2 regions of the Arthrobacter sp. StoSoilB5 genome follow, and region 1 is predicted to be linked to the other one. Evidence: predicted binding sites of a transcription regulator. Region 1 holds the regulator's gene; the other holds the start of a gene.
What was found. The regulator HrcA, encoded in region 1, represses chaperone genes, less so after heat shock. The targets are predictions, from matches to a motif close to TTNGCACTCGNNNNNNNCGAGTGCNAA.
Positions count from the first base shown of each region.

Region 1 (9,162 bases):
GGTCAGGAACATCTTCATCTGTTCAGGAGTGGTGTTCTGGGCCTCGTCCAGGATGATGAACGCGTCATTGAGCGTCCGTCCACGCATGTACGCCAAGGGTGCGACTTCAATGGTGCCCGCAGCCATCAGCCGTGGAATGGACTCCGGGTCCATCATGTCGTGCAAAGCGTCGTAAAGCGGCCGCAGGTAGGGATCGATCTTGTCGCTCAGCGTTCCCGGCAGGAAGCCCAGCCGCTCCCCCGCCTCAACAGCCGGGCGGGTCAGGATGATCCGGCTGACTTCCTTCAGCTGGAGCGCTTGAACGGCCTTGGCCATGGCGAGGTAGGTCTTGCCGGTACCTGCCGGGCCAATGCCGAAGATCACGGTGTTCGCATCTATGGCATCCACATAGTTCTTCTGGTTCAGCGTCTTGGGCCGGATGGTCTTGCCCCGGCTGGAGAGAATGTTGTGGGTAAGGACATCCACAGGATTCTGGACGGACTGCGTCCTCAACAAGGAAACGAGCTGCTGCAGGACGTCAGGAGTCACCACTGTGCCCCTGGCCACGAGTCCCCGGACCTCCTCGAGGAGGCGCATGATGCGCGGTATGACCGTGGAGGGACCGGACATGGACAATTCATTGCCGCGAACGTGGAAGTTGACGTCGGGAAACTGCTCCTCGATGTAGCGCAAGGCTTCGTCATGGCTGCCCAATGAGTGAACCATCTGATCGGAGTTGTCGAACGTGACGATTTCCGTGCGCGTGCCCGGTAAGGTGTGCGGGAACTCGGTGGTGGCTGGGTTCCCGTTTCCGGTCCGCAACCGCCCATTCAGGGATTCACTCATAGTGGTGGCCGTGCGGCCTCTTCTCCTCCGGTCGGAATACAGTTAGTCCATCGTTTCGACAACGGGACTGGCTTAACCGCCAGGCCATATGCCGGAATGCCTTCAATCCTACGCCAGCCCGGCACGCCCAGGGCGTACGCGCGTGCTTCGTCCACTTGCACACTCCGCCGGCGGACGACATTTTGTCTCAACTCGGCATCAAGCGGGTATCAATCCTGTTTCAGTTACTGCCAGTGCCCGCAAACCCGGCCAGCCGCCGTCGACGATATGCCAAGCTGGCAGGGCGGGTAGAAAGAATACGCGCATTCGAAAAGGGCTGGCGACACCGCCGGCCGCAAGGCAAGGAACACCCCATCACGCAGTCAGCAAGCCACCAGCCCGGCGGGCGAAAGCGGAACAAATCCGTCGTCGCAGCGCCTGCGATGCTTGCTGTCCTGCTGCTGACCGGGTGCATCGCCAACGGCGGATCCACCCAGGCCACCTCCAGCCCGCCGCCGGTCAGCCTCCAGGAGGCGCCCGCCAGCAACGCTCCCCTGGAGACCACCCAAGCATCAACAAAGATCCCGGTGTACTGGATTGGTCGGAGCAAGGACGATGTCTACCTGTACCGCGAATTCAGGGACATCCGGGGCGATGGAAACCCAGTAACCACGGCGCTGCGGATCATGATGGCCGAAAAGCCGTTGGACCACGACTTTTTTACGCCCTGGCAGGATCCAGGCAGCCTGGCAACATCCATTTCGGGCAAGAACGTCATCACTGTTGATATTTCGCGCGACGCCTTCAACTCCAACCTTGACGCAGGCATGGCGCAAAGGGCGGTACAGCAGCTGGTCTACACAGCTACCGCGGCAGCCTCGTCATCGGGCCTGATCAACTCCGGCCAGCAAATCCAGGTGGTCATCCTGGTGGACGGCCATACGGACTTCATGGCCTTCGGCCAGGTGCGGCTTGGTCAGCCCATGGCCAGGGACGCCTCCTTGGTAGCGCCGCTGTGGATTATCGATCCGCAAGAGGACACCTCACTCCCCGCGGGTCCCGTCAAATTCAATGGCCGCAGTACTGACAGCTCCAAGCCCGTCAGCTGGCAGATCCTCCAGGACAATGGCAGCGGCGAAAAAACCAGCCTGCTCACCGGCCAGACGAAGGCCACAGGAGAGCCGGGACAATTCGGCGTGTTCTCCTTCAGCGCGACCCTGAAGCCCGGGAAGTACGAATTGCGGGTGGCCCAGGTTCAGGACTCCGGGCAAGCAAACGCATCAACCACGGACACCCGGCTTTTCAGCGTCGGCTAAGATCAGCGGCGGGCGTCGGCCAGGGGCGCCTGTAGGCCGAAACAGCCTACCAGCGGCCCAGGACGTCAGAGGCGAGTACGACGGCGGCAGGTCCCGCCGTCGAGGACCTCAGGACATGATGTCCCAACAAAGCCGTGACCGCTCCAGCGTCACTGAGGCGCGTCACCTCGCGCGGCGAGATGCCACCCTCGGGGCCGACAATCAGGAGGACCTCACGGGGTGAATCCAGCCCGGTGCCCTTCGTCTCCACCAGCGCTTCAAGCACTGCCCGTAGGGGTCTCTTTGCGTCCTCGTGAAGGATTACGGCCAAGTCTGCCGAAGCAACAGCCTTTGCCAACGCCCCGGAATCCAGGATGGGACGCACCTCGGGTATCCATGCCCTGCGGGCCTGCTTGGCCGCGGCAGTGACCACTGACTGCCACTTCGCGTGGGCCTTGGCAGCGCGATCGCCCTTCCAACGGACAATGGATCGTTCAGCCTGCCAAGGGATCACGGCATCAATGCCCAGCTCTGTGGCTGTTTCAATAGCCAGCTCGTCACGGTCACCCTTGGCCAATGCTTGAACAAGTACCAGACGCACGTCAGGCTGCTCTTCGAAAACTACCTCGGATGCCTTGACGGACAAGCTTCCGGGACCAACCTCTGCCACTGTGCCCGTGAGGCGGGCCCCTGCGCCATCGGCAATGTCCACGGCTTCACCCACCGTGAGCCTCTTCACCGTTACGGCATGCCTGGCTTCTGCACCGTCAATGGCGAACAAAGCGCCCGGCTCAACGCCATCCAGGCTCCCGGCGGGCGCGAAGAAAACGGGGTTGCTCACCGCTACAGGTTACCGAGCTTGTCCCGCAGCTTGGCGAACATGCCGCCGCTGGCCACGAGCTTGCCTTCGCTGAACTGCTCTCCGCGCAACTTGGCAAGCTGCTGCAACAGCTCTTCCTGTGCCGGATCCAGCTTGACCGGTGTCTCAACGTGCAGGTGCACCTTGAGATCGCCGCGGCCGTAGCCCCTGAGGTGGGTAACGCCCAAACCGCGAAGAGTGATGACCTCGCCGGACTGGGTGCCGGCCTTGACATCGATCTCCTGGGGCCCGTCAAAGGTTTCCAGGGTCAGTTCCGTGCCCAAGGCGGCTGCGGTCATCGGAACGCTCAGAGTTGCGTGCAGATCGTCGCCTTCACGGATATACGTGGAGTCATTGTTGACGCGGATCTCTACGTAAAGATCGCCCGCAGGTCCGCCAGCCGGTCCCGCCTCGCCCTGCCCGGAGAGCTGGATGCGGGTACCCGTGGCAACACCGGCAGGGACCTTGATGGTGAGGGAACGGCGGCTGCGGATGCGCCCCTGCCCGTTGCACTCGTTGCAGGGATCCTTGATGACCGTACCGAAGCCCTCGCAGGAACCACACGGCGCCGTGGTCATGACCTGGCCCAGGATGGAACGAACAGCCCGCTGGACCTGGCCGCTGCCGCCACAAATGTCACAACGCTCCGGGTGCGTGCCAGGCCGGCAGCAGCTGCCATCACACGTGGGGCAGACAACGGCCGTATCAACTTCGAGCTTCTTGTTGACACCGAACACGGCGTCTTTGAGGTCGATGCGGACGCTGATGAGTGCATCCTGGCCCCTGCGTACGCGGGAGGCCGGACCCGCGTGTCCGCCGCCACCGCCGAAGAAGGTATCGAAGATGTCCTGGAACGCAAAGCCTTGGCCAGAGTAACCGCCACCAAAGCCGTTGTCAGTGCCGTTCTCGTTACCGGTGGCATCGTAGACGCGGCGCTTTTGGGGGTCGGACAGCACTTCGTAGGCATGCGTCACGGCTTTGAACTGCTCCGCGACATCCTCACCAGGGTTGACGTCCGGGTGAAGCTTGCGCGCCAACTTGCGGTACGCCTTTTTGATCTCTTCCCCGGTGGCTTCCGGCGAGACTCCCAAAACGTCATAGTGGCTGCTCAAAGTCGGTATCTCTTCCTTGTTGTACTGCGATTCTTACCTCGGGGCTGGCGTCAGCCGCCGAGAATGCGGGAAAGGTAACGGGCCACGGCGCGCACGGCAGCCATGGTGGTGGGATAGTCCATCCGGGTTGGTCCGAGGATTCCCACCTTGGCGCCGGAGCCATACCCCGTTGCCACGACTGATGCCTCAGCCAGGCCGTCATAGGGATTCTCGCGCCCGATGCTCACTGACACCCCGCGAGGATCATCCCCCATGTCGGACAACAACCGGAGCATGACAACTTGTTCCTCAAGGGCCTCCAGCACTGGCCCAATACTCAACGGAAAGTCCACGTTGGAGCGCGCAAGGTTGGCTGTTCCGGCAAGGACGATGCGCTCTTCACGGCTGGTGTCACTCAGTGCCTGCAGACCATGGGCAAGATGCTGCGCGAGTCCCCGAAGGTCCGGCGGACACAGCGCCACCACGGAAGGCAACACCTGCGGCAGCAAAGCCAGTTGGGTTCCCGCGATACTGCCAAGGAACCTGGAACGCAGAGACATCAGGGCCTCGTTGCTGACATCGGAGCCGGCCTCGATGACCTTCTGGCCAACGCTTCCCGTATCTGCGATGAGCACAACGAGCACCTGCTTTGGTGCCAGGAGCACAAACTCAACGTGGCGGACCAAGGCCCGGTTGGAGTGTGGGTACTGAACGACGGCGACCTGGTTGGTCAGTTGCGACAGCAGCCTGACTGTGCGCTCAAGGATGTCATCGAGGTCGTCCGGCCCCTCCAGGAGCGAATGGATGGCTCGACGCTCCGCGGCGGACAACGGCTTGACCTGCGAGATTCGGTCCACGAACAGCCGATAGCCCTTGTCCGTGGGAATCCGGCCCGCGCTGGTGTGCGGCGCCGCGATGAGGCCCTCTTCTTCAAGTACGGCCATATCATTGCGGATGGTGGCGCTGGAAACGCCGAGATGGTGCCGCTCCACAAGTGCCTTGGATCCAACAGGCTCGCGGGAATGCACATAATCCTCAACGATTGCGCGCAGCACCTCAAGCTTGCGTGGCTCACTCATTGCAACACCTCCTGACGACTGTCCGGGCCTACATCGGACCAATACTTAGCACTCAACATGCCTAAGTGCTAACAAGTCTAGTATGAGCCAGGGCGTTGCTAGCATTGAAACCGCCCGCGGGAGTTATTCCCAGCACAACCAGCACAAAGGGGTATGAAGTCCTTGGCTTTCGACACGTGGGGCCCGCAGGATCTGTCCGCTCCTGCCAAACGCAAACTCCCCGAGGTAGCCGTCCAGCGCGGAATGGTCCTGGAAGATGTCCGGTCCGGCTGGGTGGGCGAGGTTACCCGGGTGGAGAAATCCGGGGGCATGCACATCGTCTCTCTGGAGGACAGGCGCGGCAAGACAAAGTCCTTCCAGCTTGGGTTTGGCTTCCTGCTTGAAGGCCAGGCCATTCGGCTCATGCCGCCTGCCGCAAAGACTCCGGCTACGCCTGTGCAAGCAGGACGGACTGCGTCTGGTTCCGTGAAGGTCACGGGCCAGCGTGCCCAGGTGGCCAAGGCGAGCCGCATCTGGGTAGAAGGCAAGCACGACGCCGAACTGGTGGAGAAAGTTTGGGGCGACGATCTCCGCATTGAGGGCATCGTGGTCGAGCCACTCCACGGCGTGGACGACCTCAAGTCGGCGATCGCCGCGTTCTCCCCCGGGCCGGGCCGCAGGCTCGGGATCCTGGTAGACCACCTCGTGGCGGGCTCAAAGGAATCGCGCATCGCCGAAGAAGCCATGACGGTGCCCGGAGCCGCCGGAAACGTCCTTATTGTCGGTCACCCCTATGTGGATGTCTGGCAAGCCATCCGGCCAAAAGTGCTGGGTATGGAGCGTTGGCCGGAAGTTCCACGAGGGACTGACTGGAAGACCGGGATTCTGGCCGCCTTCGGTTGGCCGCACGAAACGGCTGAAGACATTGGCCTCGGCTGGCAACGCCTGCTCGGCGCGGTACGCAGCTATGCGGACCTGGAAGCCTCGCTCCTGGGAAGGGTGGAGGAAGTCATCGACTTCCTCACTACGCCCTGAATGCCAGTTCCTGATCTGCGCCCCTGAATACGCTTTCCTCAGGGACCCAACGGGGCGTTGGTCCCGGGATGACCCGGGACCCAGTATTCTGGGACAGCAACACCGCAGCATCTTTACAGCAAAGGGAAGACACCGTGGCAGAGAACGCTCCTGAAGAACCGGGCAGCGCCGCAGGCCAGCCCCAGTACCATGGCGCGCCTGCAAACGCACTCCCACTGACGGCAAGCGAAGACCGGCAGTGGGCCACATTGGCGCACTTCGGAGGAATTCTGGGATGCCTGCCGTCCCTGCTGATCTATCTGATTTTCCGTGATCGCGGGCCGTTTACGGCACAGGAGTCGAAGGAAGCACTGAACTTCACACTTCCGCCGACCATCGCGGCGGTGCTCGCAAATATCCTGGTCCTGCTTCCCGTGGTCGGCAATATCTTTGCAGTCATCGCCACGGGAATCTGGGTAGCTCTAACGTGCTTCTCAGTCTCGGCCGGTATTCGTGTCAACCACGGACAGCCCCACCGCTACAAGCTCAACCTGCGCTGGATCAAGTAGCCCACAGGTTCTGCAGGCTACTGCCGCATTCAGTCCGGCAGAATCCTTCGCACCACGGCGTCCGCCAGTAGTCGGCCCTTAAGCGTAAGAACAAGGCGGCCCTTGAAGGCCGCAACCGGATCCACCAGCTCTTCAGCGATAAGTCCCGCCATCGCATGGCGGCCAACTTTGTCCAACGCATCCACCGCTAGCCCGGTACCAAGCCGCGCCTCAAGCATGATGCGTTCGACTTCCCGGGTTTCGGCGTCGAGGGTTTCCCGGCCAGCTGCCGGCGAGGCTCCTGCAGCAAGCCTGTTGGCATAAGCCGTTGGGTGCTTTACGTTCCACCAGCGGACCCCGCCCACGTGTGAGTGGGCGCCCGGACCGATCCCCCACCAGTCATCGCCCCGCCAATAGGCAAGGTTGTGACGGCAGGCTTGTTCAGGCGTCTTCGACCAGTTACTGACCTCGTACCATGTCAGGCCAGCTTCCGTAATCAGTTTGTCAGCGAGCTCATATTTGGCGGCGTGGTCGTCGTCGTCGATTCCGGGAACTTCGCCCCGCCGGATTTGGGCTGCGAGCTTTGTGCCGTCCTCCACGATCAGCGCATAGGCGCTGATGTGATCGGGTTCATAGGATAGGGCGGTCTCGAGGGACAGTTGCCAGTCCGCCATCGACTCGCCCGGCGTGCCGTAGATGAGGTCCAGGCTAACGGCGAGGCCAGCCTCCCGCGCCCACTGCACCACCAGCGGAACGCGACTCGGGGTATGGGTGCGGTCCAACACTTTAAGCACATGCGGGACCGCGGATTGCATGCCGAAGGAGACGCGCGTAAATCCGGCATCAGCCAGCACCTTGAGCGACGCGGGCGTTACGGAGTCGGGGTTGGCTTCGGTGGTCACCTCCGCGCCGGGCTCAAGCCCCCAATGCCCGACGGCGGCGCGCAGGATCCGCGCCAGGTCCTCCGCAGGTAGCAACGTGGGTGTTCCGCCGCCGAAAAATACACTGCTCAGCGGCCGCTCCGGCAAGCCGGAAGCATCCAGGGCCGTTGCCGCAAAGTCCAGTTCCGTGACAGCCGTTTGGGCATAGGCATCCTGCGATGCACCACCGCCGAGCTCCGTGGCCGTATAAGTATTGAAGTCGCAGTAACCGCACCTCACGGCGCAGAACGGGATGTGCACGTAGAGGCCGAACTTGCGATGCTCGACGCCGGTCAGCACCTGCGGGGGCAGTAAGCCATCCGCAGGTGCAGGGTCGCCCAAAGGAAGGACGCTGGGCATCTACTTCTTGGCCTTGTCCTTGGACTCGTCGGTGGTCAGTGCGGCAATGAAAGCCTCCTGAGGCACTTCAACGCGACCAACCATCTTCATGCGCTTCTTGCCTTCCTTCTGCTTCTCAAGCAGTTTGCGCTTACGGGTGATGTCACCGCCGTAGCACTTGGCAAGAACGTCCTTGCGGATGGCCCGGATGCTTTCGCGGGCAATAATGCGCGATCCGATGGCCGCCTGGATGGGCACCTCAAACTGTTGACGCGGGATGAGCTCGCGCAGCTTGCCGGTCATCATGACACCGTAGGCGTAGGCCTTGTCCCGGTGGGTGATGGCACTGAAAGCATCCACTTGCTCACCCTGCAGAAGGATGTCCACCTTTACGAGGTCGGCAACCTGTTCGCCGTCGGCTTTCCAGTCCAAGGATGCGTAGCCGCGCGTCTTGGACTTAAGGAGGTCGAAGAAATCGAATACAATTTCGGCCAACGGGATCCAGTAGCGCAGCTCTACGCGGTCTTCGGACAAGTAGTCCATGCCACGCATCTGGCCACGGCGGCTCTGGCAGAGCTCCATGATGGATCCAACGAACTCGTTGGGCGCCAGGATCGTAGCGGACACCATGGGCTCGCGGACCTCGGCGATCTTGCCCGTGGGGTACTCACTGGGGTTGGTCACATGGACAACCTTCTTGTCCTCCAGCGTGACCTCGTACTCCACGTTGGGAGCTGTGGAGATGAGGTCGAGGTTGTACTCGCGCTCGAGGCGCTCACGGGTGATTTCCAGGTGCAGCAAACCCAGGAAGCCGACGCGGAAGCCAAAGCCCAGGGCAGCGGACGTCTCGGGCTCGTAGACCAGGGCGGCGTCGTTAAGCATCAGTTTCTCGAGGGCATCGCGGAGGACAGGGTAGTCAGTTCCATCAAGCGGGTACAGACCCGAGAACACCATGGGCTTCGCGTCGGCGTAGCCGCTGAGCGACTCCGATGCCGGCTTGGCGAGGTTGGTTACGGTATCACCCACCTTGGACTGGCGAACATCCTTCACGCCGGTGATGAGGTATCCCACTTCACCGACGCCAAGGCCCTTGGACGGTGTGGGTTCCGGGGAACTGACGCCGATCTCGAGGAGCTCGTGCGTGGCACGTGTTGACATCATCTGGATACGTTCCCGCGGATGCAGCATGCCATCCACCACACGAACATATGTGACCACGCCGCGGTAGGTGTCA
Region 1 is NZ_AP024646.1:3,208,982-3,218,143, forward strand. Features, by position in the region: gene LDN75_RS14445 (PhoH family protein) at 1-825, opposite strand, end outside; gene LDN75_RS14450 (GerMN domain-containing protein) at 1,248-2,120, shown strand; gene LDN75_RS14455 (16S rRNA (uracil(1498)-N(3))-methyltransferase) at 2,167-2,940, opposite strand; gene dnaJ (molecular chaperone DnaJ) at 2,943-4,070, opposite strand; gene hrcA (heat-inducible transcriptional repressor HrcA) at 4,121-5,128, opposite strand; gene LDN75_RS14470 (DUF3097 domain-containing protein) at 5,291-6,142, shown strand; gene LDN75_RS14475 (DUF4870 domain-containing protein) at 6,277-6,690, shown strand; gene hemW (radical SAM family heme chaperone HemW) at 6,720-7,949, opposite strand; gene lepA (translation elongation factor 4) at 7,950-9,162, opposite strand, start outside.

Region 2 (9,162 bases), 650 kb from region 1:
AGCGTCCTGCCCACGGATCTGGCCCGTATTGCCAGCCGACTGTCCCTGTTGGGCCGGTCCGACCGCGACGATGCCCTGGCAATCGAAGAGGCCGCCGGAAGCTGAGCTTCGGGCGGCCTCTGGTTTCACCTCGGGAGTTTGCCCCCTAGATAACACCGCCGGCAGCGGACGGAGCGCTGGTATCGCGCCCGCCATCGCCGACGCTCTCACGGGCAACGTAATTTTCGATGTCGAAGAGGTTCTCCGCCCGTTCCGTGATGTTCAAAAGCGTGGTCATGGAAGCCACTTCCTCAACCTGTTCCTTCAGGAACCACAGCATGAACTGCTCGCCCAAGGCGTCGCCCTCGGCACGAGCGGCGCGGAACATCTCCTCAATGTTGCGCGTGACTTCCTTTTCCTGCTCCAGGGCCAGGGCGATGGGTTCCTTGGCATTGGTGAAGTTGTTGCGAACCGGGGCGATGCCGGGGATCTCGACGTGCACGTTGCGGTCCAGCATGTACTGGACCATCATCATGGCGTGATTCCGCTCCTCAAGGGCCTGGCGGTAGAAGTGCCGGGCAAGCTGCGGCAAGTCTTGGCCGTCAAAATACACGGCTACTGCAATGTATTGCTGGGAGGCCGCAAACTCATTGGCGACCTGGGCGGACAACAGCTCATTGAATGTCTTCTTAGCCATGGCACCGATCCTACAGCCGGGCAAAGACCCTCAGGCAGTCATCTCTTAAGCCAGCAGCAGAGCGAACCAAACGCCTGCAGCGGCCGCACCGACGCTAACGGCCATGGACCCCAGCCCGTTAACGAGCGCCAGCCCCACCCGCCCACTCTGCACGAGCCTTATGGTCTCCAGGCTTGCCGTACTGAAAGTGGTGTAGCCGCCGAGGAAACCAGTGCCGAGGATGAGTTGAAGGGACTCGCTCGCCAGCCCCCGCAGCGCCAGGCCCGCTAGGAATCCGAGGAGCAAGGAACCGGAAACATTGATGATGATGGTGGCCCACGGCAGGGCAGTGCGAAGCCGTGCCCGAATGAGCCCGTCCATCACGAACCTGGCAGCCGCACCCAATCCCCCCGCCAGGGCCAGCAGGATGACGGTCACTTCGCACGTCCGTGATGCCACGCGGCGAGCCAGATTCCGGCCGTGGTTGCCACCGCGCCACCCAGCAGGCTCACGCCGAGATAACCTATCGCAGCAGGCGTGTCGCCGGCAGTGAACAGGTGCACCGCGTCCAGAGCGAGCGTGCTGTAGGTGGTGTACGCACCCAGGAACCCCGTTCCCAAGGCCAGGCGCCAGAGCCGGCGACTTCCGACGTCGGGCCCCCGCCTGGAGAGTCCCTCCAGCAAGGCGCCAAGCGCCAAAGCGCCGGAAAGGTTGATCACAAGGGTGGGCAACGGCCAGGATCCTGGCGCAGGAATCATAAGTCCGAGGCCGTAGCGGGCGAGTGCCCCGAACACGCCACCCGCGGCCACAATTCCGATGAACCCCCAGTGAAGATGGACGGGACGCCTGGCGTCAGTCGTCATCATCCACCGGCACCCGCGGCTCCACAGGTACCACAAGCACCGGGCGGTCCTGCCGGTGAAAGAGCTGCCTGGCAATGGAACCAGCAGTGAGCTCTTTGATGGCCGACCCAAGCTTACGGTCCCTGGAGCCCACCACAATCATGGACGCGCCGATATCTTCGGCCTCATGGGCCAACGCCCGCGCCGGCTCCCCTGCCAGGGAAACGATGGACCAGCTCAGGTCAGCTTCGGCCAGCTGGGCGGCAATCGCTGCCCGCAAGGAATCCGGGGCGTTCTCGGCGTCATCGTCCACGCCGTCGGGATCAATCGGAGCAGACGGCCCGCCCGTGGTTCCATCCACGGGATAAACGGTCACATCAACGAAGGCGCACACCAGTGGCAGCCCAGCGCTAAGCGCCACCTCGGCGGCGCGCTCCACAACGACCGGACGCTGCCCGGGCATGACGCCTACCAGGATGGGGCCGATGAGGCCTTTGGGTACTGAGGTTCCGGTCATCGTGAAGCCTCCCGTCAGACTTTCTTCACAACACTGGACTTGAGCTGCATAGGGCCGAAGCCATCCACTTTGCAGTCAATATCGTGGTCCCCCACGCCATCGACCAGCCGGATGTTCCGCACTTTGGTGCCGACCTTGATGGCCGTGGAACTGCCCTTGACCTTGAGGTCCTTGACGACCGTGACGGTGTCGCCGTCACTCAGGACATTGCCGACCGCGTCTTTGATGACATTCTCCTGCTCGTCGCTCCCGTTCGCCGGTGACCATTCGTGGGCGCACTCAGGGCAGACAAGCAGCACGCCCATCTCATAGGCGTATTCACTGGAGCATTCGGGGCACGGAGGCAGGGAGTCGTTCACAGGGTAATTCTAGAGGGGCAACCACCGCATTAAGGCTCCCCACCAACTACGGCCAGATAGCGTGCACTGCACTACGACATCACGAAGGCATGGCAGAACCTGTTGCCCCATGTCAGATCGACACATAGGCTCAATAATGTGAGTGGCGGGGACGGTGATCCGACAAGCGGTACCGACCAGCTACCCGTGAAGGAAAACAAGCATGGCTACAGGCACAGTGAAATGGTTCAACGCTGAAAAGGGCTTCGGATTTATCGCCCCGGACGACGGTGGACCGGATGTATTCGCCCACTATTCAGCAATCACGTCCAGCGGATACCGTTCCTTGGACGAGAACCAGAAGGTCCAGTTCGACATCACCCAGGGCCCCAAGGGACCTCAGGCGGAGAACATCCAGCCCCTCTAGACTCTCGACAAGAAACCGGCCAGGCAAATATTGCCTGGCCGGTTTCGTTGTACATGCCTAAATCTGTGGAGCTAAGGAGATTCGAACTCCTGACCTCTTCGATGCGAACGAAGCGCTCTACCAACTGAGCTATAGCCCCTTAGCGCGGCGATTGGAGCCGGACCAGTGTCCCTAGGCTACAAAGTTTCCCGGCGCTTTTCCAACCACGACACGAACGTTTCAGCGCCGTACCTTTGCTCCGGCACGAGGTTGAGCCCCGCACGCAGGTAGGCGCCCATCGCGCCGGGCAAAGGGACCTCCACAACCCTGCCTCGCGCACCCGTGATTGCTTTCCACGACTCAGCCATGTCCTTCATGGCCAGTACCTCGGGTCCGCCAATGGTCCTGACACGGTGCCGCTCGGGAGAAGGCGCTTCCAGCGCGGCTTCGAGCAACGCAGCTGCAGCGTCAGTGGGTGAAATCGATTGGAACCGCACGCCCTTGAATGCCGGAATTAGGCGCGCCTTCGCACCTGCACGAAAGACCATCTCCACAAGGCTGTGGAATTGGGTGGCCCGGACAACCACCGTTTCGATGTCCGCCCTCGCGTAGATGCGTTCCTTGTCTGCCTTGGAGACATAGAAGGAATAGTTGCTCTGGTCGCAGTTGATAATCGACAACGCCACCGCCTTGCGCACACCTGCCTGACGGGCCGCGGAAAGAAGCCGGGCACCGCCGCCGGCAAATTGCTTTTGTGCTTTGCCGAGCCGTCCCTCAAGGCAATCAATGACGACGTCGGCACCCGCCACCGCGGCTGCCAGACCATCACCTGTGGTGACGTCGCCCGCAAAGTAGGTGGCGCCGTCGTGGTGCTTCTCCGAACCGGGAGTCGGCACGTGGCGGCTCAGCACAGATACCGTGTGCCCGGCCTCGAGCCCCTGACGAACAACCTCACGGCCTACCTGGCCGGTGCCGCCTGCAACACAGAGAGTGGTCATGCCGGCCTAGGCGCGGCGGCGCTGCAGGACATCGTCCAGGTTGCTCAGGGCGCTCTGCCCCTTGGCGGCAGTACGCACCTGCGCAGCCGCAGCGGCCTCTGCCGGCTCAACACTCTGCTTAAGCACCGGTTTGCCCACAGGCTTCGGGGCCTCCGGAAGGTCCAGCGGTTCCGGAGCGGGCCGGGGCGCCTTTGCGGCACCAACGTACGTGGGCTTGGGAACCTCAACCGGCTCCCAACCGGCATCCTCGGAACCAGACCCGGCTGCAGCTGATTTGTCACCAGCTGCCAACGCAACAGCCAAGGCAGCCTGGCGAAGCTCCACGGCAGAGAGGCGTGCGGCCTCGGACTTTCCGGCCTCGGCGTCGAAAACCGGTGTTTCCTTGGCTTCGGCGGGCGGTTCCTTTGGCAGGTACCGCGCGGGGGTCTGGATGGGCACCACCGGCGCAGCCCGGCGCGCCCGCCGTTCGCGGAGATCCCGCAGGGCGAGCCGCCGCAGCGTCACCACGGCGAGCACTGCGCCGATGAACGACACCAATGGCAGCCAGACGGTACCGGTGCCGAACAGCCGCAGCGCCCCCGAAACAATGGCAGTCAGCAGCAAAGCAAGGCCGGACAACGCCAAGGTGAGCCGGGCGTATCGGATCGTAAAGGGAGTTGTGGGCGCCTTCTTGGCGGACGACTCAGCCACGCGGGATTCCTGGGGCGACGCCGGTGCTTTGCTGTGCATGGTCTCCATCGGTTTCTCCTGCCGGGGTGCCAAAGTCAGTACCACCCCTGCCTGCGTTTCGTCTGGTTCGTCGTCAAATGCCTCTGCTGAAACAGTGGCCGCCTGGACCTGCTGCCGTCTGTTTCGAAGAACGTAGGGAGCGACCCATACCATCCAAAGCGCAACAGTGACCACGAGTATCACTGAGCTGCTGAGAGGGAAGTCCACATTCAAAACCGTAGAAGCAAATCATCAGGGGCGGCGGCATTGCGGTCGGTGTGTCGTCGGCGAGTCCGCAAATGAATGGAGATACGGCCCAAAAGGGGCTATGACCTGCCGCTTCTTCCTCTGAGCCATGCATCGAGGAGTCCCTGCGGAACTTCCTCCGATGTCAGCGCGAAGGAGCGATGGTCTGCCCACTCGCCGTTGATATGCAGGTATCTCAGACGGTACCCCTCGTCCCGGAATCCAAGCTTCTCCACGACCCGGAGGCTCGGCGCGTTCTCAGGCCGGATATTGATCTCCATCCTGTGCAGGCCCAGGGTCCGGAAGCAGTGGTCGGTAGCCATGGCAACTGCGGTGGGTGCGATGCCTTGCCCGGCACGTTCCTTATCAACCCAATAGCCCAGGGTAGCCATCATCGCTGAACCCCACACGATGGACGAGACAGTCAGCTGGCCGACAATTTGCGGCTCGCGGAATCCCTCGGTCCGCTCCGTGATGAGAAATGGCAAAGCCGTGGCCTGCCGGGCTTGCGCGTTCAGCGATGCCACCATTTGTCGGTAACTGGGAAGGCGGCCACCCGGGGCAGGGTTGGACGCCTCCCAGGGTGCAAGCCATTCACTGTTCCGCGAACGGACTTCAGACCACTCCCGCTTATCGCGGTAACGGATTGGCCGGAGCACCAAGGCTCCGCTTTCCAGCGTTACCGGCCAGATCGCAGAGCCGTACACCGGTGTTACTTGGGAAGAGCGGCAGTGAAGGTCGGCAGCCACTCGCGGAGCTCGGGCCCGAGGTCGTCGCGTTCGCATGCCAACTCGATGCAGGCTTTCAGGTAGCTCAGCTTGTCTCCCGTGTCATAGCGGCGGCCACGGAACACAACGCCATAAACGCCGTAGCCCTCACCTTCCCCGGCAGCCAGAACCTCGAGGGCATCCGTCAGTTGGATTTCACCGCCGCGCCCGGGAGCAGTCTTCTCCAGGACATCAAACACCGCCGGGTGGAGAACGTAGCGCCCGATCACGGCAAGGTTGGATGGGGCTTCTTCGGGCGACGGTTTTTCCACCAGTTGCTTAATGCGGACGTAGCCGTCTTCATCGTTTTCCTCGATGTCCGCGCAACCATAGGCGCTGATCTTGGAAGGCTCAACTTCGATGAGGGCAACGACGGAGCCGCCGGTTTTCTGCTGGACGGCGATCATTTCGCTCAGCAGGTCTTCACGGGGATCGATCAGGTCATCGCCAAGCAATACGGCGAATGGCTCGTACCCGACGTGCTGCTTTGCACGCAGGACCGCGTGGCCAAGGCCGTTGGGGTCGCCCTGGCGGACGTAATGGATGTCGCCCAGGTTGGTGGCGGACTGGATGGCTTCAAGCTTGGCAGTATCACCCTTCTCTGCCAGCGTCGCTTCCAGCGCCGGCACACGGTCAAAGTGATCTTCCAGGGCGCGCTTGCTGCGCCCGGTGATCATCAGGATGTCGTGCAGGCCAACCTTCACCGCTTCTTCGACGACGTACTGGATGGCTGGCTTGTCAACCACGGGCAGCATTTCCTTCGGCATCGCCTTGGTGGCGGGGAGGAATCTGGTACCAAGACCCGCTGCGGGGATGACGGCCTTACGGACAGCATTGTTATCGAGAGTCACCGGACTAATGTAACGGAAGGAATACACCAACGGGTAAACCCCCGCCGTGGCAGGACGCAGAAACAGCCTTGAAACTGGAGCGGATTTGCTGCTTCCCGGGGCCCGCGAATCTCATGATCGGACAATAATGGCATCGAAGGAAGACATCCGCAGCAGCCGGCGCTTGTACAGGCGCGGCCTCACCACGGAGCAAGTCGCGCAAGCCGGCGAGTCGATTGCGCGGCACGGCCTGGACTGGGCCGCTCAAGTCTCGGGCGGCTCCAACGCCGCGTTCGCTATCTACGTGGGCGTCTCCCACGAACCCCCAACCATGCCCCTGATTGCGGGGCTCCACAACTCCGGCCATCAGGTTCTGCTTCCCGTTTGCGAACCCGGTCGCCAGTTGAGCTGGGTGTACTGGACACCGGAAACGGCCTTCGTCCGGTCCGAATACGCACCCATTGACGAACCGGAAGGCGAACGTTTGGACAGTGCGGTGGTGAGCGCCGTTGCTGGTATCTTCATGCCTGCTACCGCTGTGGACCTCGACGGCAACCGCATCGGGCAGGGCGGTGGCTACTACGATCGCCTTCTCCAATATCTGGATGCTTCCGGCGGGCGGCCGCCCACCATCGCGGTGGTGTACGACGACGACGTCTTGCCGTCCGGAGCTATCCCCGCGGAGCCCTTTGACCGCCCGGTGCCTGACGCGCTAACGCCCTCCGGAATCGTTAAGCTGGGGCGCGGGAACTGAGCGGCCCACCGCCTGGGTGAAGTCCCGCTCGTCCGTGGAGTTGGCAGATAGCAGGTGAGCGGGAAGCGGATGATAGAATTGGCACTCAGGCCCTGCGACTGCTAATGCGGAGATTCTCCGCCACGGCTCCACAGGACCTGAACTTTGTCCTGAAGGAGGAAATCAGTGCCCACATACGCGTACGCCTGCAAAGACTGTGACCATGCCTTTGACATCGTCCAGTCCTTCTCTGACAGCTCCCTGACGGAGTGCCCTGAATGCCGGGGTGCGCTCCGCAAGAAGTTCAACAGCGTCGGCGTTGTTTTCAAGGGCTCGGGCTTCTACCGCACGGATTCGCGCGACTCCAAGGGCAGCACCGTCTCAGCTGCACCCTCTGCCCCGGCGACTCCAGCCCCGGCCGCCACGCCAGCACCCGCGGCTGCAGCCAGCTAACCAGCTTTTATCCACATAGGGCATTCGGCCGCTGTTGGGCGGCCGGGCCCGGTGGCTAGCGTGGCGTCATGCCACAAAAGACACCTGCTTCCTTCCTCCCCCGCCGCGGACATTCCGCTCCGCCTGCCAGCCGTTATGGTCGCTCACGGATCAACCCCACTGCGTCGGCTGGCCCGCTGCTTCCCCGGAACCAAGGGCCACATCGACCGGTGAGGCTGGCCCCAAGGCAGAGCATGAATCTCTGGATCTCCCGGAACCGTAGGCTGACCGTGGCGCTCCTGTTGTGTCTGGCCACCGGCATTACTGTTCAACAACTAACGCCTGCAACCGAGCAGCGCGTCAGCATTCTCGTCGCAGCCCATGACCTTGCAGCAGGCACCAGCCTTACCGACGCCGATTTCACCAGTGTTGGGGTGCCGCCGGACGTCGCAATTTCCGGAGCCTTGGAGGATCACGCTTCCTTGGTGGGCCGCCAGCTTGCTTCGCCTTTGACGAAAGGGCAGATTCCCACGGAATCAAATCTTCTGGGGCCGGGACTCCTCACTGGTGCACCCGTAGGGTCAGCTGCGGTCCCCCTTCGCATGGCTGACCCATCATCCATCCAGCTTCTGTCGCCAGGACAGTTAGTGAATGTAGTCCTCACGGCCGCAGGATCATACGATGAGTCCAGGCAAACCGAAGTCCTGGCTGCCTCCGTACCCGTACTCTGGACGTCCGCCCAAGGGGGTAAGCCCGGCCAGTGGCTCGGAACCAGCGACACCGACGGCTTGATGGTGGTAGCTGCAGATCCCCGGCAAGCAGAAAAGCTTGCCGGCGCATCCACGCAAGGCAAGCTTTTCTTTGTTTTGGTCAATCCCTAGGTTTTTGGTCAAACCCTGTGCAGGGCTTGTGTTCGTGGATCCATCAGCCCCAATGCGGAGGCTTCTGTTCCTTCAACCACTGCTCATGGTCATAGCTGCCTTCGTCGCCCCAACGCCGGGGATCGTCTTCAGCGGCTTTGGTAGGCAGGATGCCACCGGAGCCTGGCTTGGCCGCTGGTGCCTTTGGCTCCGCTGGATGATCCGTGTTTTCGGCACCCACAGTTCCGGTCTCTTCTTCGGAGCCGCTTCCGTTGCCGGTTCCCTGTTCAATCACTGGTACTTCAGTCCCATCCTCTGGATCGGTGGTGTCTGCATTACTGGCGTCTGCATTGCGTGGTTGGCCAGCCGATGCACTCTGCTTGTACACACTTGCCTGCACAGCGCCGAAACCCTGCCGATGCGAAGCCCGGGCTTCGGAGGAGCTGCCATACGACGACCTTGCATTGTCCAGATTCAATTGTTCAACATCCATGTCCAGGAAGCCATGCTGCGAGGCCTGGACGGATTGCGGAACATGGTTCTCAAGCCCCAAATAGGAACCGATTCGATCTGCGCAGGACGAGGGATCCGTGAACACTTCAATCGTCCACAGGGACATGTAACGCCATCCCATGCGTTCCAGCAGTTGGGGACGCAGACGGCTCCGTTCACGGACACTCATGCGCCGGTACCGTTCCGTGCCATCGGATTCGATTGCCACTGGAGTGGGAATTTCGGCCCCTTCCCGTCCGATGGTGTGGACGGGGTCGGCAGCTGCAGCAATGTCCAGGACACCGTCGTAAAGGTGCCACACGCGGGCGCCCCTGGCT
Region 2 is NZ_AP024646.1:3,857,297-3,866,458, forward strand. Features, by position in the region: gene zapE (cell division protein ZapE) at 1-105, shown strand, start outside; gene LDN75_RS17420 (ferritin) at 146-676, opposite strand; gene crcB (fluoride efflux transporter CrcB) at 722-1,093, opposite strand; gene LDN75_RS17430 (CrcB family protein) at 1,090-1,521, opposite strand; gene LDN75_RS17435 (universal stress protein) at 1,508-2,014, opposite strand; gene LDN75_RS17440 (zinc ribbon domain-containing protein YjdM) at 2,029-2,373, opposite strand; gene LDN75_RS17445 (cold-shock protein) at 2,576-2,779, shown strand; tRNA gene LDN75_RS17450 (tRNA-Ala) at 2,846-2,918, opposite strand; gene LDN75_RS17455 (NAD(P)H-binding protein) at 2,956-3,756, opposite strand; gene LDN75_RS17460 (hypothetical protein) at 3,763-4,659, opposite strand; gene LDN75_RS17465 (GNAT family protein) at 4,791-5,417, opposite strand; gene galU (UTP--glucose-1-phosphate uridylyltransferase GalU) at 5,423-6,328, opposite strand; gene LDN75_RS17475 (5-formyltetrahydrofolate cyclo-ligase) at 6,456-7,061, shown strand; gene LDN75_RS17480 (FmdB family zinc ribbon protein) at 7,227-7,493, shown strand; gene cpaB (Flp pilus assembly protein CpaB) at 7,727-8,353, shown strand; gene LDN75_RS17490 (DUF4011 domain-containing protein) at 8,397-9,162, opposite strand, start outside.
Region 2: the regulator HrcA is predicted to act here: its motif matches at 7,140-7,166, upstream of LDN75_RS17480 (FmdB family zinc ribbon protein).